2 regions of the Virgibacillus natechei genome follow, and region 2 is predicted to be linked to the other one. Evidence: riboswitches for the same ligand, from Rfam matches in the RefSeq annotation. Region 2 holds a riboswitch; the other holds the start of a gene.
What was found. Region 2 has a riboswitch for preQ1 ahead of queC (7-cyano-7-deazaguanine synthase QueC). Riboswitches for the same ligand answer to the same signal wherever they lie in the genome.
Positions count from the first base shown of each region.

Region 1: linked by a shared signal. The riboswitch ahead of queF (preQ(1) synthase) and the one ahead of queC (7-cyano-7-deazaguanine synthase QueC) in region 2 are both predicted to bind preQ1.

Region 1 covers NZ_CP110224.1:2,711,633-2,722,743, forward strand. Annotated here, with positions in the region: gene ilvD (dihydroxy-acid dehydratase) at 1-1,505, opposite strand, end outside; gene OLD84_RS14005 (bile acid:sodium symporter family protein) at 1,602-2,561, opposite strand; gene OLD84_RS14010 (branched-chain amino acid aminotransferase) at 2,813-3,907, shown strand; gene glpK (glycerol kinase GlpK) at 4,310-5,803, opposite strand; gene OLD84_RS14020 (MIP/aquaporin family protein) at 5,818-6,648, opposite strand; gene fdhA (formaldehyde dehydrogenase, glutathione-independent) at 6,846-8,066, opposite strand; gene OLD84_RS14030 (queuosine precursor transporter) at 8,272-8,910, opposite strand; gene queF (preQ(1) synthase) at 8,963-9,451, opposite strand; PreQ1 riboswitch class I at 9,531-9,578, opposite strand; gene OLD84_RS14040 (YciI family protein) at 9,707-9,973, opposite strand; gene OLD84_RS14045 (sodium:calcium antiporter) at 10,000-10,995, opposite strand.
Region 2 covers NZ_CP110224.1:2,884,724-2,895,834, reverse strand. Annotated here, with positions in the region: gene OLD84_RS14860 (GTPase family protein) at 1-300, opposite strand, end outside; gene OLD84_RS14855 (MFS transporter) at 525-1,724, opposite strand; gene OLD84_RS14850 (MarR family winged helix-turn-helix transcriptional regulator) at 1,721-2,152, opposite strand; gene OLD84_RS14845 (DUF3006 domain-containing protein) at 2,483-2,746, opposite strand; gene OLD84_RS14840 (MBL fold metallo-hydrolase) at 2,750-4,054, opposite strand; gene OLD84_RS14835 (DUF3006 domain-containing protein) at 4,330-4,716, shown strand; gene OLD84_RS14830 (YbaK/EbsC family protein) at 4,874-5,392, opposite strand; PreQ1 riboswitch class I at 5,566-5,610, shown strand; gene queC (7-cyano-7-deazaguanine synthase QueC) at 5,778-6,440, shown strand; gene queD (6-carboxytetrahydropterin synthase QueD) at 6,437-6,871, shown strand; gene queE (7-carboxy-7-deazaguanine synthase QueE) at 6,871-7,593, shown strand; gene coaW (type II pantothenate kinase) at 8,000-8,803, opposite strand; gene OLD84_RS14800 (transglutaminase-like domain-containing protein) at 9,128-9,736, shown strand; gene OLD84_RS14795 (ArsR/SmtB family transcription factor) at 9,939-10,241, shown strand; gene OLD84_RS14790 (cation diffusion facilitator family transporter) at 10,253-11,111, shown strand, end outside.

The DNA of each region.
Region 1 (11,111 bases), 170 kb from region 2:
ATATCCCCTTCTTTTAGGAATGCAATTGGCCCACCATCTTGTGCTTCAGGTGCGATATGGCCGACAACTAAACCATGTGTCCCACCTGAGAATCTTCCATCGGTTAACAAGGCAACCTTTTCACCGAGACCTTTTCCAACTAGAATAGAGGAAATGGACAGCATTTCAGGCATTCCTGGTCCACCTTTTGGTCCCACATAACGAATGACCAGCACATCTCCCTCGTTAATTTTATTATCCATCACTGCTTCAGTAGCTTCTTTTTCCGTGTCAAATACACGAGCAGGTCCTGTATGACGGTTGACTTGTACACCGGATACTTTCGCTACAGAACCCTCTGGAGATAGATTTCCTTTTAAAACAATTAAGGGGCCATCTTCGCGTTTCGGATTATCAAATGGCATGATTACCTGTTGATCCTCGTCAAGAGAGGAAACTTCTGCTAGATTTTCAGCGACTGTTTTACCGGTCACTGTCAAACAATCACCATACAAGTAGCCCGCTTCATAAAGAAGTTTCATTACGCCTTGAACTCCCCCAACTTTATGTAGATCTTGCATGACAAATTGGCCGCTTGGTTTTAAATCAGCAAGATGTGGCACCTTTGCCTGGATTCTATTAAAATCGTCAATCGTTAAATCTACTTCTGCCGCATGGGCGATCGATAACAAATGTAAGATGGCATTCGTTGATCCGCCAAGTGCCATGACAACTGTGATAGCATTTTCAAATGCTTCTTTTGTCATGATATCTTTCGGATAAATCTCTTGTTCTAACAAATGATAGACCGCTTCTCCAGCGTCCGCACAATCAGCTTCCTTTTCTTTTGATTCTGCCGGATTTGATGAGCTACCAGGCAGGCTCATTCCCATCGCTTCAACAGCGGATGCCATCGTATTAGCCGTATACATTCCACCACACGCACCAGCTCCAGGACATGCACTACATTCGATCGCTTTTAATTCATCATCGTTAATATCCCCGTTATTATTTTTACCTACACCTTCAAATACAGATACAAGATCGATATCTTTTCCATTGTGGGAACCAGGCGCAATCGTGCCACCATACGTAAAAACAGCCGGAACTTCCGCATTAGCAATAGCAATCATACAGCCCGGAATATTTTTATCACAGGCCCCAATGGCCACTAATCCATCCAAATTCTCTGCACCTACTACAGTTTCAATCGAATCAGCGATCACATCACGGCTCGGTAGTGAATAACGCATACCTTGCGTTCCCATGGAAATTCCATCAGAAACGGTTATCGTATTGAAAATAAAAGGAACAGCCCCAGCTTGTTTAGCGCCTTCCTTTGTACGAATAGCCAAATCATCAATATGTACATTACAGGGGGTCACCTCTGCCCATGTACTCGCTACACCGATCATTGGCTTTTTAAAATCGTCATCCGTTACTCCTACAGCCCGCAGCATCGCACGGTTCGGTGCCCTCATAGTACCATCAAACACTTTACTTTTAACACGTAAATCTTTTTCCATCCAGAACTCCACCTTTCTTTCGACATATTATAAGCCTAATTTTCGAATAGTTCAATCAAACAAATTTATAATAATTGGAAAATGATTTAGACTTTACTAACTTATTTTTTTCGCTTCTTCCAGGTCTTGACCTTCACTCTTTTTCCCCCACCATGTTGCCAATATAGGTCCGGAAATATTATGCCAAACACTAAATAATGCACTAGGAACAGCTGCTACCGGTGAAAAATGGGCAGATGCAAGTGCTGCTGCAAGGCCAGAGTTTTGCATTCCTACCTCGATGGAAACGGCTTTTTGATCCGAAAAGTCCAATCGCAGTAATTTTGCTAATAAATAACCAACCAGGAGTCCGAGTACATTATGCAATACAACGACACTGAAAATCAGCAGACCTGTCGTGATAATCGCTTCGGTATTCGTAGATACAACGGCTGCAGCAACCCCAACAATACCAACAACCGAAACAAGTGGTAATGCGGCAACACTTTTTTCCACTTGCTTGCGGAATAACAGGCGAACCACTATTCCTAAAACGATCGGGATCAAAACAATTTGAACGATGGACAGGAACATATCACCTGCAGAAACAGGCAGCCACCTGCTTGCAAGCACCAAGGTTAGCGCCGGAGTCAGTACCGGTGCTAGCAATGTTGATACGGCAGTCACCGACACCGATAAAGCCGTATTCCCTTTCGCCAAAAATGTCATCACATTTGATGCCGTACCGCCCGGACAACAGCCTACAAGGATAACGCCAACAGCCACTTCTGGTGGAAGCTGAAACGTGAGTGCAAGTCCAAGTGCGAGCAGTGGCATAATGGTAAATTGGGCCACAACAGCAATAAGAACACTTTTCGGTGCTTGAAACACACCTTTAAAATCGTCTAAGGAAAGTGTAAGCCCCATTCCAAACATGATAATCCCTAGCAGCAGCGATATGTATGGTGCAATCCATGTAAAACCGCCCGGGAAAAAGAAGCTAAGACTTGCAAATAAGATGACCCAAATCGCAAACGTATTTCCTGCAAAATTACTGACTTTTTCCAATGTCTTCATTACCTCATTCCCCCGTATACGTTTCTATGATTTTCGAAAAACTTTTAAACTATTAAAATTCTAATAATTTAATTAATGATTTTACCATAATTAAGACGAGAAGGGTAGGTTTATTTTTTATTTCTATATTTCTTATACAAAAGGTAAAATTAAGCTAATTGAGAAAATAAGTAACGTACCTATTGAATAATAATGCAATATGGCTTATTATAGTGAGAATACTTTTACATTTACAACAAGGAGATGGGGACATGGAGTCACAGACAATTCAAGTGGATCATTGTGCTGTAAGGAAAGAAAAACCAAAATCAGATCAATTGGACTTCGGAAGGATTTTTACAGATCATATGTTTATTATGGATTATTCAGATGATTTAGGTTGGCATGATCCGCGTATTGAACCCTATCAGCAACTATCTATAGATCCATCAGCAATGGTATTTCATTATGGACAATCGGTATTCGAAGGCATGAAAGCATATCTCACAGCTGAAGACGAGATACAATTATTCCGTCCTGAAAAAAACATGCAACGATTAAATAATTCCAACGATCGGCTCTGTATTCCGCCGATTGATGAGAAATTTGCCATACAAGCTATAAAAAAATTAGTATCTGTAGATTCGGACTGGATTCCAGAAGCGGAAGGAACGTCGCTATATATTCGTCCATTTATCATTTCCACCGAACCTTATATTGGCGTGGCACCATCGCTCCATTATAAATTCATCGTAATCTTATCGCCTGTTGGTGCCTATTACAAAGAAGGAATCAATCCGATAAAAATTGCAGTAGAAAATGAATTCGTCCGTACGGTGAAGGGTGGAACTGGTGAAGCAAAAACCGGGGGTAACTATGCTGCTAGCCTTAAAGCCCAAGAGATTGCTGGGAAGAAAGGATTCGCTCAAGTATTATGGTTGGATGGTGTCGAAAAGAAATATATTGAAGAAGTTGGTAGTATGAATATTTTCTTTAAGATTAACGGCGAAGTCATCACACCTGAATTAAATGGCAGTATTTTAGAAGGGGTAACCAGAAATTCAGTTATCCAGTTGTTAAAATATTGGGATGTTCCTGTGGTGGAGCGAAAAATTGGAATGGAAGAATTACAGCAGGCACATCATGACGGACTCCTGGAAGAAGCATTCGGTGCAGGAACGGCAGCAGTAATCTCTCCGATTAGCCAGTTTACATGGAATAATAATGATTCTCTTATTAAGGATGGAAAAACAGGTGCAATTGCGAAGCGATTATACGATACGCTAACTGGTATTCAATATGGAAGAGAAAAAGATCCTTTTGACTGGATTGTTAAAGTAGAAAAAGGTAGCAAAATAGCCCATTAGAATCGCAGCTTCTTTGGATTTGTAAACCTTGAATTATCAATTTTTATAGCTTTTTTTACAAAATAGCAGAGCAAATCACACACCAAATAGCAGGTTGGGAATGAATATTCTCAACCTGCTATTTATTTTGTTAGAAAACATGGCATTCGCTGAAGTGCGTGTTCAAAAAGGAGGATAAAAAGGACCGAGAAGTTCAAGGCGGCTTAGCTTTGAGTAGCGGAACGTATGCAATTAATACGTGAGCAACGGAAAAGCAAGCCAACGAAGAAATTCGATGTGTCATTTTTACCGGACTTTTTGAACATCCTCTTAAAGAGATTCTTAGAAAGCGTTCTTGCTTTGTTAGGCATGTAATTCTTACTGCATAAGTGCAGGCTTTGGCTTATCGCCATTAAAAGCGTCTTATTTAAAAGTTCTAGTAGACGCTACTGCCTTCTTCCAACCGTCATAAAGCGCATCACGTTTTTCCTCATCAAACGCGTTCGTAAACGTTTTTTCATTTTTCCACTGTTTGGCGATTTCTTCTTTGTCTTTCCAGTAACCAACAGCGAGACCGGCAAGATATGCTGCTCCCAGCGCTGTTGTTTCCTGAACTACTGGACGTTCTACTGGTACCCCAAGGATATTACTTTGAAATTGCATAAGGAAATCATTCCTAACAGCTCCACCATCTACACGCAATGTTTTTAAATCGATCCCTGAATCTTTTATCATCGCATCCACGACATCCTTCGATTGATAGGCGAGTGACTCGAGTGTTGCGCGAATAAAATGCTCTTTCGTCGTCCCGCGCGTTAACCCAAACACGGCCCCTCGTGCATCACTATCCCAGTACGGGGAGCCTAGGCCTACAAATGCTGGAACCATATATACCCCATCAGTAGATTCTACTTTTGATGCAAACTGCTCCGTTTGTTGGGCATCATCAACAATTCGCAATCCATCACGCAGCCATTGAATGGCAGAGCCTGTTACAAAAATACTTCCTTCAAGCGCATATTCCACCTTTCCGTCTACGCCCCACCCTAGCGTCGTAAGTAGGCCATGCTCAGATTGAATTGGTTTTTCACCTGTATTCATTAATACGAAATTACCTGTTCCATACGTATTTTTTACCATTCCTTCTTCAAAACATGCCTGGCCAAACAAGGCCGCTTGCTGGTCACCTGCAATGCCAGCAATTGGAACCTCGTGGCCAAAGAAATGATAATCAACCGTATTGGCATAGACCTCTGAGGATTGACGGACTTCTGGAAGCATGTTCTTTGGAACGGTCAGAATATCGAGTAATTCATCATCCCATTTCAAATCATAGATATTGAACATTAACGTTCTGGCCGCATTGGAGTAATCCGTAATATGGGTTTTTCCACCAGAAAGCTTGTAAACGACCCATGTATCCATCGTGCCAAATAATAGATCCCCTTTTTCCGCTTTTTCCCTTGCACCTTCCACGTTATCAAGAATCCACTTCACCTTTGTACCGGAAAAATAAGGATCAATTAACAAACCGGTCTTATCGCGAATCGTGTCATGATAACCTTGTTCATCTAATTCCCTGCAAATATATTCGGTTTGCCGGGATTGCCATACAATTGCTTTATAGATTGGTTTTCCAGTGTGCTTATCCCAAACAACCGTCGTTTCTCGTTGGTTCGTAATACCGATTCCAGCGATTTGACTAGGATCCGCGTCCGCCTTCCGTAAAACTTCTGAAATACAAGCAAGTATAGATGTCCATATCTCGTTGGCATCATGTTCTACCCAACCCGGCTTTTGGAAAAATTGTTCAAACTCCCGTTGGGCTGTTTCCACAATCTCCCCATCATGATTAAACAGGATGGCTCTTGAACTCGTTGTGCCTTGATCTAATGATAAAATAAATTTTTCACTCATTATATTTTCTCCTCCTACACAATATTTTCTTCCACTACATCTGCCTTTGTTTTATCTGTTTTCAATTCCGAACTCGCAGCACCTACTAAAATAATAGCAACTACAGTGCTTAAGATCCAGAATAATACAGTAAATTCACCTAAAAACATTGCTTGATAAAATACAGCTCCATATGCACCACCAAGAAGGGGGCCTACGATTGGAACCCAAGCATAACCCCAGTCGGATGAGCCTTTTCCGGGTATTGGGAGCAAGGCATGCGCAATTCGTGGCCCAAGATCACGAGCCGGATTGATTGCATATCCAGTAGTACCCCCAAGTGACATCCCGATTCCAACAATTAAAGCACCTACGATTAAAGGATTTAACCCTTCTGTAAATTCATTCGCACCGATAAACAGAAGCCCCATCACAAGGACGAATGTACCAATCATTTCACTCACCAGGTTTGAAAACGGGCTGCGAATAGCAGGCGTTGTTGAAAACACATCCCTTTTGGCAATTTTATCTTCGGTTTCCTTCCAATGCGGCAGGTAATTTAAGAAGACAATAACCGCACCAATAAAAGCCCCAATCACTTGGGCACTCATATACATTGGAACTTTTGCCCACGAAAGATCACCTGTAATCGCAAAGCCTAATGTTACAGCAGGGTTAATGTGTGCACCTGTGAAATTACCAACTGCATATACACCCATCGTTACACCTAGACCCCAGGCAAGCGTGATCAGTACCCAGCCAGTACCTTCAGCTTTAGACTTTTTCAAGACGACTCCAGCAACGACACCACCACCGAATATAACAAGGATCATTGTGCCAATTAGTTCAGCTAGAAATTCGGGCATTTCCATCACTCCTTTAAGTTTATCAATCTAGTTAACTATTTATTGCACAGAAAAAGACCCATACTCCAATAGACATACCTTCCCCTTAAGAAAGTACTATTAAAGTATGGGTCTCCATATCTCCACCACTTAATTAACTTGTTTTAGTAGAATATCATCTATTGTAATCGCTGTCAATTCGTAAGGGAAATATTCTTTTAGTTCGTTCCCACCATCCCATGTGGATCAATTACAAACTTTTTAGATGCTCCACCATCAAATGCCTTATAACTAGCTGGTGCATCCTCAAGTGAAATTAATGTGGCATTTACAGCTTTAGCAATTTGTGCGTTACCACTTAATATCGATTGCATTAAATCTCGATGATACTTCATTACCGGAGTTTGCCCGGTTACAAATGTATGCGCTTTTGCAAATCCTAAACCGAAGCGAATTTTTAACGTTCCTTCTTGTGCATCTTTATCTTCAGCACCAGGGTCACCAGTCACGTATAGTCCCGGTATTCCTAATCGCCCTCCAGCTCTTGTTATACCCATAACCGAATTCAACACAGTTGCAGGTGCTTCTCCGGCGTCTTGCCCATGACCGCTTGCCTCAAAACCTACCGCATCAATTGCACAATCCACTTCCGGTTCTCCTAATACTTGCTCGATTTGTTCCTCAAGATTAGCATGCTCTCTTAAGTTTACCGTTTCACAGCCAAAGCTTCTCGCCTGTGCTAACCTTTCTTCGATTAAATCTCCTACAATTACAACGGAAGCTCCCAGTAATTGTGCCGAGTGCGCAGCAGCCAAACCAACGGGACCAGCCCCCGCAACATAAACAGTTGAACCTGGTTTTACGCCTGCACTTACCGCTCCATGATATCCAGTTGGAAAAATATCAGAAAGCATGGTTAAATCAAGAATCTTTTCCATAGCCTGATCTTTATCCGGAAACTTCAAAAGTTGAAAATCAGCATATGGAACCATAACGTATTCGGATTGACCACCAACCCATCCGCCCATATCAACATAACCGTACGCTGAACCAGGGCGATCTGGATTTACATTTTGGCAAATATGTGTATCCTGTTGCTTACAGTTCCTACAACGTCCACAAGCAATATTAAACGGAACCGATACAAGATCACCCTTCTTCATAAATTCAACATCACGACCCACTTCCACAACCTCACCCGTTATTTCATGACCGAGAACTAACCCGCTCGGTGCGGTTGTCCTTCCTCTGACCATATGCTGATCACTGCCACAGATATTCGTTGTTACAACCTTTACAATAACCCCATGATTACATTTTCTGCCTACATTCAGTGGGTTGACACCAGGCCCATCCCTCAAAATTAAATCCGGATACGAAATATCCTGTATTTCCACTTCCCCTGGCTTGACATAAACTACCCCACGATTACTTGCCAAACGACCACTCCTTTTAAAATATAATAGATAAAAAGATGTATATCATGTTAGCACTATCAACTTAAATTATACCAGTATATTCAGAATAGTCAATAATAAGTTCAGTGCCTGTCACTTCCCGGTTTTTGTCGAATTATATTAGTGTGAAATCGTGCTATATGTGCTCCCTCTTTGATCTAAAACAATTAAAAATACGCCCTCCCGTTTACGAAGGACGTACTACTTCCATATTCGTCTGTTCCTGTTTGGTCTTTCTAGCCATTTTAACGAGTAAATAAACGATTGGTGTATCAACCAAAGCAACAATCAGTTTAAATACATACTGGGTTGCAACCATACCTAGGAGAACAGTAAACGGCACCGTTCCCCAGAATGCAATCGTGATGAAAATGGTTGTATCAACGAGTTGACTGGTCATTGTTGACACATTATTACGCAGCCATAGCTTATTTTTCCCGTGCTTTGCTTTTAAGCGTTGAAATAGGCTGACATCCAGATGTTGACTGGCAATATACGACAACAGGCTCGCAAGCATGACTCGGAAACTTCCACCTAGAATGGTTTCAAATTCTGCTTGAGAACCAAAAGCAGGTGCTGCAGGCAGTTCTATGGCAATAAATATAAAAATCATTACGATAACCTGTGTAAAAAATCCTGCTTGAACCGTTTTGCGCGCCGCGTTTTTTCCGTACACTTCTCCAATTACATCTGTAATGATAAAAGTTACGACATACACGATTACTGCTGCCGGTAAAATAAATTCACCAATACTAAACAATTTTACACCTAAAATATTGGACACGATTAACAGTCCAACAAATAGCGCATTTAAATAAATAAACATATATCGATCATCTCCTACTTAGAGAAAATCAAAGCCAACCCTCTAATCCATTTTAGCGATTATCTACTTTTTCTGGATACATATCGTGATTCATCATGCGGTGTTCGGCCATTTGCTCATATTTCGTATCAGCTTTCCCATAATTACAATAAGGATCGATTGAAATACCACCACGTGGCGTGAATTTGCCCCATACTTCAATATACCGTGGCTCCATCAATTCAATTAGGTCATTCATAATGATATTCATACTATCCTCATGGAAGCCACCATGATTTCTGAAACTAAACATATATAGCTTCAATGCCTTACTTTCCACCATTTTCTCATCTGGAATATAACTTAAATATACGGTAGCAAAATCTGGCTGACCCGTTATCGGACATAAGGTAGTAAATTCTGGGCAGTTAAATTTTACAAAAAAGTCCCTGTTTGAGTAATTGTTATCAACTGTCTCTAGCACTTCAGGCTTGTAATCAAAATTGTATTCTACTCCCTGATTTCCCAGTAGTGTTAACCCTGAAAGATCTTGTTCCTTCATCCTAATAACCTCCCTTATTTTTAAGAATAATAAAAAACCATGAACCTCTACTAAGGCACATGGCAGTATAATCGCGTCATCTGTCTTAGTTTTTTATAGAGGGTTAAAAGCTAAGAACCTCTCCCTATTCACCTAAATGATTATATATTCGAAAGGCAGAAATGTCAATTAGGTGCCTGTCACTTCCCGTAATTTGTCAAACATTGTCAACTCAAAGAGGGAGACTTCATCCAGTCACCCTCCTTCAATGTTCCTTTAATCTTCGATGGTCATTGTCCATTCATGCACTTCTAAATCCCTTGCATTAGAGGTGACATACGGATCTTGCTTAGCCATATTTTCAGCTTCTTCCAGACTTTCTGCTTTGTAAATGATCAATCCACCTGAACCATCTGAAAAGCGCCCTTTAGCAAAAATATTTCCCTCTTTTGCTTTTGTTTCTAAGTACGCAAGGTGATCAGCACGATATTCCTTGCTTTTCTCCTCATCTTTCATCGGCAATAAAACAGCAAAATATTTCATTTTCTATAACTCCTTCCCACTTTATTCTAACCCATAAAAAGTAAGTAAGAAACTACAACGTAACCAGCTATCGTTATAAGCGATGGTATCAAATAAGAGCTTTGGGACATGGAGCGATTTCGCATTAACGACCAGATAAGCACAATCGATAATATTGAAATACCTATTGCCGTTACCCGATTGTTTACAGATACATCTGCTAAGATAGATCCCCCTTGATAAACGGAATCAGATATTGCAATAATTACCATGTTAAACATATTACTTCCAAGAATAGAACCTACCGCCATGTTTGCATTTTTTAGACGAAATGCAGTGAACACCGAAACAGCTTCGGGTAGTGAAGTCGTTGCTGCTATTAGAAAACTCCCCACAAAACTCGAGCCAAGTCCTGTTATGACAGCTATTTTATCCCCTGTAATGGATAGGACACTACCAGCAATCATAATGGCTACAGCTGCTATTACAAAACCCGTAATTGCTTTTTTTACGGTCGTTGAACGATTAACCGCAGAATCCTCATCCGGCTTGTCTTTTTCCTTTTCATTATTTCCTGGCGGGGAAGGCATTCGACTTATAATGATCATCCCGATGATATAAACAAGTAAAATCACTATTGAATCTACACCAATTCCAATAATTGTATAATCAATACGTAAGAAAAGTGCTAACGTGACCATCACCATTAAAAACAGACCAAGTATAGCAGAGTAAATATGATTTCTATTTACAAGATGATAGAGCTGTTTTTTTCTGAAATAAAGATCAAAGCTAGCTATAATGAATAGATTAAATAAATTCGAACCAAGCATATTACCAATTGCGATATCAACATTTCCAATTATTACTGCGGAAAAACTTGTTGTGACCTCTGGCAGTGATGTAGCACCTGCTAATAAAACAGTCCCAACCAGCATGCCACCCATAGCTGTTTTTTTACTAATTACGTTGGCAAACTGTGACAACTTCATTGCGGTGTATACGGTTGCGATTGCTGCTAAGACAAAAAAGATAAATACCAAAAATTACCACCTCTTTTAATAACCTCACCCTATAATATACCCAATTAAGAAGTAATTAAAAGAAAATAAATCACAATGCGCAAATGTGAAATTATATAAAAAACCCTGCCAATTTT
Region 2 (11,111 bases):
TCCGGAATCAGAGGCATAAGCATGCCACTTTCCAGCACCCGTTCGCGCTTTCACGTCCCCAACTTCTGCTCGGACTTCACCGAATATGGCGTTAATTAAACTTGACTTTCCAGCACCTCTTCTCCCTACAATTGCAATGCGCGCTGGCCGTGCGTCTACAATGAAGGATTTTAATTCTTCAAGCTCCTCCGCTATTTTTCCCTTCACTTTTTCAGGGATTTTCGCCTTCTGTAGCCCTTCATCGATATATTTCAGTAGATCTTGCATCTGTCCGTAAGTATCTTGTTTATGATCGCTCATTTCATTTCCCTCCATTTGCAGGTAGTGGTCTACGATGATTAATTTTTATTCTAATGGAAACGTTGTGTCATGTACACTATAACAGAATTGGGTAGTGGACGTTAGTTCTAGCTATTCATGGGCATCGAAGGGGAGGTTATTTGTACAGGAACGTATGAGCATATCTTTGCGTACGTTCGTCCTTCATTTTCTATTACCTTAATCGTGAGGCCGTTTTTTTTCACTTAGCTCCCCTGATTGCTGGCTGGCTTTGATTTAACCCTTTTTGCATGATAAAGGTTAAATAGAAGCATCACGACCAATACGACTGCAGCACATAGCATGTAAAGTTGCGGGAATCCGTAACCTGCTACGACAAGTCCCCATACAAATGAACCAGCAGCAATCCCTGAATCATAGAATATGAAGAATGTTGAGGTTGCATGAGCACTTCTAGACGGTGGGGCAGCCTGAATGGCCATCGTTTGAAAGCTAGGTAATAAGGAACCGTATCCTAATCCAATTAAGCCAGCTGCGACAAGTAACATCCAGGACGTACTGGTAAAGCTCAATACTACGAGCCCAATTGAAAATATAAATAAACATGGTAATATGACAAATTTTGGACCACGTGTATCGAATGCTTTCCCTAAAGAAGGTCTTGATAGCAACATAACCACGGCAAACACGAAAAAGAAATAACTGGCTGTGGATGCAAGCCCAAGTGAATCGGCGTATACGGGGATAAATGACATGATACTTGCATAAGCTAAAGATATTAAACTACTAATCAATGCAATAGGTAATGCCTTCATCTCTACTAAATTACGTAACTTCAGTTGTTGTAAGCCTCTCGGTGTAACGACCTGGGTATCTATAGGTGGTACATGGATACTTAACGTACTGACCACCGCAACAAGCATTAGGATACTTAAAAAGATGAACAGCGTTTGGAATGTTACATATTGTAACATCATTAAACCAATGAAAGGCCCGATAACAACGGCTACGTTCATTGCCATTGCAAAGTAGCCAAGTCCAGCTCCGCGCCTTTTTGATGGTATGATATCTGCCGCAATAGCCCCGGTTGCTGTAGTGACGAAACCAAATGATAACCCATGAAAGAATCGTAATACCAACAGCGGTATAAAGGCATCCATCCATATATAGAGAAACATGGTTGCTGCAAAAATAGAAACACTAATGATAAGCCCATTTTTCTTACCTATTCGATCTAATATAGTAGCGGAAAAAGGTCGAACAAGGATTGCAGATAGTAACATCGCCGTTATGAGTAATCCACCTTTAGCCTCGGTACCGCCAAGGTCATTTATGACGAAGATAGGCAGGGTTGTTAATAACGTATAAAAGGCGACGAAAATTAAAAATTGAGTTATTGATATACTGATAAAGCTTTTGGTCCAAATTTTTTCTTGATTATTCACTGTGCATGATCTCCTGATCGTTTAATCTTTTGTAATAACTGGTGTAGCTGTATCTTTTCTTCTGCGGATAAACCGGCCAAGATTTCCTGGTCAAATTCATCCACCGATTGTTGAATAGGTTTTATGTTGCGACTCGCTTCTTCTGTCAATTCTATGAGGCGCTCTCTTTTGTCCTTTCCTTGAATTCTCACAATCCACCCGCTTTCTTCCATGCGGGAAAGGGTACGTGTTACCGTTGGAGCTTCTATATTTAAATATTTCCATATTTCGGTTTGCGTCATCGGACCAAATTGATCAATACAAAAAATAATTGACCACTGGGAAGCATATAACCCATGGTCACGAAGACGGCTATTCAATTCTTTTCCTATAAAACGGAATCGCTGATTTAAGGTGTGGATTAAATCCCGATTGTTTATCTCACTCATTTTTATACACATCCTAATACTTAGCTAGGTAAATAACATGCATCTATCTTACAGCTCTTGAATCAGTTTGTAAAGAGGTGCCTGTCACTTCCCGGTTTTTGTCGAATGGGGCTTGGTCTGATTAAAGGGGAAAAACGCAATTCGCATACAGTTTTTGTTTTTTGTAAGGATATAAGTAGTAAGGCTCGTCCAGTTGCCCTGAAAAACGGGGAGGAAGTATTTTCAGAATAACAAAGAATCTACTCTTGTGAATAAAGAGTAGATTCTTTGTTAATAAGCTAATGCAGTGATATCAACTATTAAGTCTATTGTAGATTTATCTAAGTCAGTCTATTTCTTCCTAAACTTACTTCCTTTACTTTTCGCTCGCAGCTTTTCCATCAAATCGGATGACTGCTGCGCTTTATCGCGGGTCGATTCATGATCAATAGCAATTATTTGAAACTCCCCATCCACTTTTTCAATATGAAAAGCTGTTCCTTCTTCACTTCCGTCTGGTAAGTTTTCTATAGAAGCAATCCATTCTTCGTTTATTTCTTCGAGGAGGATGACTGCTTTTTGATTATCTTCAAATCGGTCAAGTATACCTTTCATTTTCTAACCTCCTATACATGCTATTCCCTCATCTTTTATATCGGAAATTCGTGCAGGACCTAACCCATTAATCGAATCGAGGTCATCTACAGAATCGAAAGGCCTCAGGTCAATCAAATCTTGTGCTCTAGCTGGTCCGATGTGGGTGATTTCCTGAACTTCATCGATAGAAGCATCATTAATATCCATGCAGGAATCAGTTGTTGATTCACTTTCTGTATTCGCTTCGTTCGTTTCACTTTGGTCTGAATCAGAGCTGTTTGATGATCCAGTACTCTCCGGACTAATCGTGCCGTCTTCGTTTGTTTCGATATGATAATCATTGCCATCTGTGGTAACAATAATGGTTCCATTCACATCAGTCCCATATAAATCAATTCCCGCATCTTGAATGAGGGAAACAACACTGGCACTGGGATGTCCATAGCTATTAGTAGCTCCTGCACTGTAAATCGCGGTGGATGGGTCTACTGCATCAATAAATGCAGGATCACTCGAGGTGTCCGAACCATGGTGTCCAAGCCGTAAAATATCTGCTTGTACATCCATCTCACTATTCATCATTTCCAACTCATCACTTTTACCAGCATCTCCAGTAAATAAAAAGCGCACATCCCCGTATGTGAAGCGTAAAGAGACGGATTCTTCGTTTAAATTACCAGAAATGCTACTAGGGTGGAGCACCTCTATTTTCATGGGGCCAATTTCGAATTCCTCCCCGGTCCTTGGCTCATGGTAGTCCGCATCGCTTGAAAGGACGGCCTCAATTGCAGTTTGAAATGTTTGCGAGGTACTTTCATTTCCAGACATCCACACCTCACCCGTATCGTATGTATGTACAATTTCCGCCAATTGGCCGATATGATCAGCATGTGGATGGGTACCAATAATCAAGTCGATAGATGAAATATCCTGTGAGCCTAAGTAGTTGACCACATCATTGGCGTTCCAGTCTCCCGTATCATATAGGATGTTGTACGTCTCTTCTTGATCCGTATACTGAAAAAGGGTCGCATCCGCCTGACCCGCATCAATGTAATGAACGGTTAAATCCGTTAAAGATTCAGTGTACCTTTCTTCTGCGTTCGTCTCGGAAGCTGTTTCTGTTTCTTCGTCTGAAGATCCGCTCTCCTCTGATTCACTTTCTTCCTGGATTACTTTATCTCGATCTGATGATTCTGATTCCGAATGGCTATCAACTGTATTTGCTTCATTAGCCTTACCTTGTGTATCTTGGTCTGTTCCTTGACCACAAGCTACTAAAAACATAACTAAAATGATCATTAACAGTAAAAAACGCTTATTCACTCAAACGGCCCCCAATAAATAGCTATTATCTCTTTTTAGGTTATCAAAATTGAATGAAAATAGCTAGATGGAATTGAATTGACGTGATTGTAGTCAAATGAATATCAAAAGATGTAAAAAAGAATTTTTGGCTGGATAAGGGGCCGTATTTTACAATTTTCCCCGGTTGGAAATTAAAATTTCAATTGATCTAGTCTACTCATTTCGCTATTTTACCAATGTGCTTTTTTTACAAATTACTGAGATACTGGGAAAAATACTTGAGGAGATTGCTCATGAAATATGTTATTGCGATTATGATAGCTGTATCGTTTCTACTAGCAATAGTTACCATGTACGCTGGAACCGGTGAAACAAGTAACGTCCAAAGAGGTGTCGCAGGTAGCGCTGTGGAAAACTTGCACGAGATCACGGACCAACCGATGAAAACAAGGGGGATGATTGATAGGTTTGAGGGGAATAAAGCGGTTATACTTATTGAGGATTTGAATGAGGAACTGATTGTACCAAGGCAGGATTTGCCAATTGGCAGTAAGGTTAATACATGGTTCCTTATGAAAATAGAGGATGGAAATTTTAAGATTATTTCCATTGACTGGAAGTTGACTAAGGAACAAGATGAGCGTATAAAGGCATTGATGGAAAAATTGCGGGAGAATTAGTGGGTGGAACAGGTGCCTGTCACTTCCCGGTTTTTGTCGAATAGGGCGAACAGTGACAGACTATAAAACAGAGGTTCTTCCGCATGTTCCCGAAACGTCTATACTCAAACGAAGCCCTCACTTTAGATACCACCTTGTATTGATTTCCTACATAACTTCAACGTTCATCGTGATCAATTGCCGCGGTTTCCTTGAGTTGTTCTTCCTCCCATCCCTTACAAACATCGACCCATTCTTTAGCAAATGAATAATGAAACAATTCATCACAGGTTAGTTTAATTGCAGAGTTCGTACTCCCACAGGCAGGATATAATGTTTCAAAGCGTTTCATCGAGATATCCAGATAGACATCTAGGTCATTTGCTAATCCGAATGGACAAACGCCACCGATGGCATGTCCTGTTTGTTCCAGAACTTCGTTGGGAGAAAGCATACGCGCTTTATGGTGAAAGACATGGCGGAATTTTTTATTATCAACTTTGGCATCCCCAGCTGTGACAACTAAGATGGCCTTGTCTTCTTCTCCTCTGAATGATAGCGTTTTTGCAATTTGTGCAGGAATGACACCAATTGTATCAGCTGCCTGATCGACGGTAGCACTCATGGAACGAAACTCCATGACATCTCCATCTCGATTCCACTGTTTAAAATGTTGTCTTACACTTTCGAATGACATTTCTAATCATCCCTTTCACTAGTTAATTGTTATCGCAGTTTAACAGGAAGTAAACCCCCATTGAATGAAATTTTGCTTATAAAAAGTCTATAGTCTTTAGCGAAGTAAATCAAACGAATTCATGTTAATTATGTTAAGATAGAGCTACAAATCAAAAAGTAAACTGCAGGTTTGCAGGAGAGGTTCGTAACCATCCCTCTATAAAAAACTAGGAGACAACAACACGTCTTTCTTTGTGTTGTTTTTTTTTGCAGTAGGAGTGTATAAAAACTTCCTACTCCATAAGTGCTAACACAATCGCCATTAAAGGCTTGGCGATTACCAAGTTTTATAAGATGGAAATATAGCGACCTCTTCTTTTTCGAGTAAAGAGAGGGGAAATACAATGGATAATAAAAAGGCTGTTGTGGTGTTCAGTGGCGGACAGGATAGTACCACCTGTTTATTTTGGGCACTGGAAAAATTTGATCATGTTGAGGCTGTTACTTTTCAATATGGACAGCGGCATATTGCTGAGTTGGATTGTGCACGGGAAATCTGCGAAACATTAGGTGTGAAACAGCATGAACTAGATATGTCTTTGCTCAATCAATTAGCACCAAATGCATTGACGAGGGATGACATGGAAATCACGGAGGGAGACGGGTTGCCGTCGACGTTTGTCCCTGGCAGAAATTTATTATTTCTATCATTTGCAGGTGTATTGGCCAAACAAATCGATGCCAAGCATGTGATCACAGGCGTCAGCGAGGCAGACTTTAGTGGCTATCCAGATTGCCGTGATGACTTTATTAAGTCAATGAATGTGACCTTAAACTTGTCGATGGATGATAAATTTGTGATTCACACCCCTTTGATGTGGTTGGATAAATCCCAAGTATGGGAGCTTAGTGATCAATTAGATGCATTTGAATTTGTGAAAAGTCGTACGCTGACTTGCTATAACGGGGTGATAGATAGCGGATGCGGGGATTGTCCGTCTTGTAACTTACGCAGCCGCGGTCTAGAAAACTATGAAAAAAAGAAAGCCGGGGTGACAGCAGAATGATGCAACAAATTTATCCCGTATCCCCGCATTCCTATGCCTATGAGTTAAACAAGGATTTTCACTTTGCCGCAGCTCACTACATTCCGCATGAAGATGCCGGGAAGTGCAAGGTGACGCATGGGCATACCTATTTTACCAACATCACTATTGTTGGAGACAAGTTGGATGATACTGGATTTCTAGTAAATTTTAAAGCTATTAAGAATCTCATTCACAAACGATTTGACCATGAAACATTGAATCAGGATCCCGCATTTTCCGATGATCATGCTGAACTTTTTCCGACGACTGAAGTTGTTGCCCGTACGATTTATGAAATCATTCAGGAATATTTAGACACACTAACGAATCAGCCGGTTTGCTTGCAGGTCTATCTAAGGGAAACCCCGACTAGTTATTGTATTTATCGGCCGAAGGAGGTAGGAAAATAATGAAGCTACCTGTACTGGAAATATTTGGCCCCACCATTCAGGGAGAAGGAATGGTGATTGGAAGAAAGACCATGTTTGTCCGAACGGCTGGTTGTGATTATTCCTGCTCGTGGTGTGATTCGAAGTTTACATGGGATGGATCTGAAAAAGATGCAATTCAAATGATGGAACCGGAAGAAATACGGGATGCCTTACTAGAAAAAGGTGGCGACCACTTTGGACATGTAACGTTATCAGGTGGTAATCCCGGCTTACTGAGACAAATTGATGAATTGGTGGATTTACTGCATGATCATCAGATAAAAGTTGCCTTGGAAACGCAAGGTAGCAGATGGCAGGACTGGTTTACGAAAATTGATGACCTGACCCTTTCACCAAAACCACCAAGTTCAGGAATGAAAACAAATTTTGACACACTTGATTTCATTATCGAATCCTTGCAACAGGAACAACAAGGGGATTTCAGCTTAAAGGTTGTTATTTTTGACCAAGATGATTTGCATTATGCAACGAACCTGCATCTTCGGTACCCAGCTGTTACACTCTATCTTCAGGTTGGAAATGATGAAATAGAGACAGACAATAATGAAAATTTAGTGGGTCATTTACTAGATAAATATGAAAGATTAATTGATCAAGTAATGGAAAGCAGCGTATTGAAAGATGTGCGAGTTCTCCCGCAGCTACATACGTATTTATGGGGGAATAAGCGGGGGGTATGATGTATGAAGCACTCAGTGTGCGCTCATCGTACTGGAAAACTAGTAATCAGAAGGCAATCTTAAAAAGCCATCACTTACATTTGTGTAGGTGATGGCTTTTTATGTGATGCCTGAGATCGCAGAACATCTTTGCCATTTGAAATGAATGCATGCTTATGCTCAGAAGGACTCTATGCAGGATTTGTTAAATTACTGATTTGGGGGATGCATACTTTTTCTTTCCAGGATGCACAGGGTTATATCCTACTTCCGCCCCTCCTTGATTGCCAAAAACTGTGTTTACAGATGAGTCAAAGTCAAGAATGACACGATCTTGTTTAGATAAAATACGTTCTGTTAATCGCTCATTTGTTTCTTTTAATCCTTCTACTCTTGATTATCAAAGGTATTGCTTCCATCTATTTTGTTACACCATCAATGCCCCAATCGCCCCTGCGTAAGCACCTTTCTCCAGAAAAATCGGTTCATATGGCAACATATCCTGAAACCCGTTTAACACATTATTCAGTGGCTCGTTACCGTTTAACGTACTTCCGATAAATACAATTTTTTCTACTTGTTGCGTTGCGGCTGCCTGGGTGGAAAGCAAAATGAGCGTTTCACCGATTAATTTGACCAGGCTTTCCATGTGATCGGCTTCTGTAGCTTCCTTATTTAGATGCGCTTTGCCAAAATTTGCTGCAGTTAGATCGCCTGAAATCGGCGGCTTATTTGGTGCGTAGATGTCCTTGACCAGTAAATCACTGTTGGCATAACTTCCTTCTTTAGCGAGGTTAACTAGCTCAGGAAAATCACTTTTCCCTGTAATGAGATGACCAAGTCCCATCAGTGTTCCACCGCCAATTCCGCTTCCAAGCAATCGCTCATGTGCCTGTTTGGTGACGGAAAAAATAGATGTTCCTGTACCGATACTGACCAAAATGAAATCATCATCAAAAATATTCTTTTCCTGTTTTAATAAAAAGCGCGTCCCTTCTGCTGTTGCTTCAAATTCGTCAACTTGGTGATTGGATTGCTTTACAACACTTCGCAAATAACCACTTTTTCCGCCGGTTAAATAGAGAACGGCGTCTGGAGAGATGACCTGTAACCAATTGAGGAGCCGATCCATTTCCTCATTGGAATAGGTTTTAACATGCATCTGTCCGCGCTCTTCATAGGCGACTTTTATAAGTGAACCACCTGCATCAATTCCAATTCGTTTTACCATATATTCATCTCCATCCGTTTGGGATAATTGGTTGATATTATATGAAAATGATACTGTAAACAGCCTTTTTTAACAATTATAAAGTGTACTTTTCCTAGTTGAATCAATTTTCTAATTGTCCGTTTAAAAAACTATTATGCTTTACTATCGGGTTCAGTTATGGGGAGAAAACATAAAAAACTCGTCAATTTAAAAAAAATAAAGAATCAGTATGCAACAAACTAATTGTTTAGTAGAAATTGTAAACGCCTTGAAAAAGTCGCATATATATGTATAATTAAACAGAAATATAAATAAATATACATAATCGGAGGGTGTTAAGCTATGAATATGGTTTGTGAGTCTGAGGAAATGAATGACTATTTACTTGACTCCAATGAGGTTAACTATTCCCAACCAATCGTTCAGAAGAAAATTGCTGAACTTTTTGATCGTTCTCAAACAGAAGTAGAGAAAGCTAAGATTGCGTTCGAATTTGTCAGAGATGAAATCCTTCATTCGTGGGATATTCAAGGCACCAGGGTTACTTGTGAAGCTTCAGATACCTTGGCTTATAATGAAGGTATTTGTTATGCAAAGTCCCATTTACTTGCTGCTTTGTTACGTTCGCAAAATATTCCAACGGGCTTTTGTTATCAACGCTTAATGCTCTTTGATACACCCGAAAAGGGTTATTGTATCCATGCTCTAAATGCCATTTTTCTAAAAACGCTTAATAAATGGATTCGAGTAGATGCTCGTGGAAATAAAAAAGGAATTGATGCTCAATTTTCAACTGATGAAGAATTGTTAGCTTTTAGGACTGATGAAGATAAAGATGAAAAAGATTACCCGATCATTTACGCAAAACCACACCCAAAAACACTTGCCGTTTTAAAAGAGCATACAGATGCGGTCGAAATGTATAAGCATCATTTGCCAGAATATTTATAGTTGTTCTGTTAAGGGCGCAATTATAGAAGAAATAATTTTACCTTTAAAAAAGCACAGAAATAATCTGTGCTTTTTTGCTTACTATTTATACTGTTATTAGCACTTTTCTCCCTTGAAACTGAACCGGTTCATGTTTTACTATCCTTTATTGCTTTCGTTATGATTTATATTGTGTTAATATATGATCAACTAATCATGTAAGGTGGAGGATATTTTGAAACTAGATGAAGAGACGGTTTTCCTTGTATCACAGACATTTAAAGCGTTGTCTGATCCGACGCGAATTCGTATTTTGCATTTACTTTCTGAGGGCGAGTGTTCGGTGAATACGATTGTTGAGCAGTTGTCGCTCGGTCAGTCGACGGTGTCGCATCAGTTGCGTTTTTTAAAAAACTTGCGACTTGTAAAGTCTAGAAGAGAAGGGACCTCGATATATTATTCCCCAGAGGATGAGCACGTTCTTGAGGTGTTAGAGCAAATGATTAACCATGCGAGACATGAATAGGAGGGTTTTACATGTCACACGACCATCACCATCATCACACGGGTAACAAAAAAGTACTGTTAATCGCTCTCGTACTCATTGCCATACTAATGAGCATAGAAGTGATTGGCGGCATCTTAACGAATAGCTTAGCATTGCTCGCTGATGCCACGCATATGTTAAGTGATTTCTTTGCGATTGGTCTCGCACTTTTAGCGTTTAAATTTGGAGAACGTGCGGCAAGTAAAAGTAAGACGTTCGGATACAAGCGAATTGAGATTCTTGCAGCTCTTGCGAATGGCGTTATTCTTATTGGGATTTCTGCTTTTGTCATCTGGCACGCTATGGAACGTTTCATTTCACCTCCGGAAGTAGCAGGGGGTGGGGTTCTTATCACAGCAAGCATTGCAATCGTCATCAATCTGATAATCGCCGGGGTTTTCCTGCACGGGGGCGATGTGAAAGGAAACTTAAACATACAAGGGGCATTTCTCCACGTTCTGGGAGATATTCTCAGTACGATTGGCGTTCTTATATCTGGACTTCTTATGATCTTCTTTGACTGGATGTACGCCGACCCAATTATAAGTATGATCGTATCCCTGATCATCCTTTTTACAGGGTTTCGCATCTCGAAAAATGCCATCCATGTACTGATGGAAGGCAAACCAGCGAGCATTTCTTTAGCACGTATTGAAGAACAATTGCTGACACTTCCAAATGTCCTAGCGGTTCATGATCTTCACGTTTGGTCCATCACGTCAGACTTCCCCGCATTCAGTGGACACCTTGTCGTTGATACAGAAACAAATCGAGATGAACTATTACGGAAGTCGACGAATCTTTTGCAGGAAAAATTCAACCTTTCTCACGCCACGATTCAAATAGAGG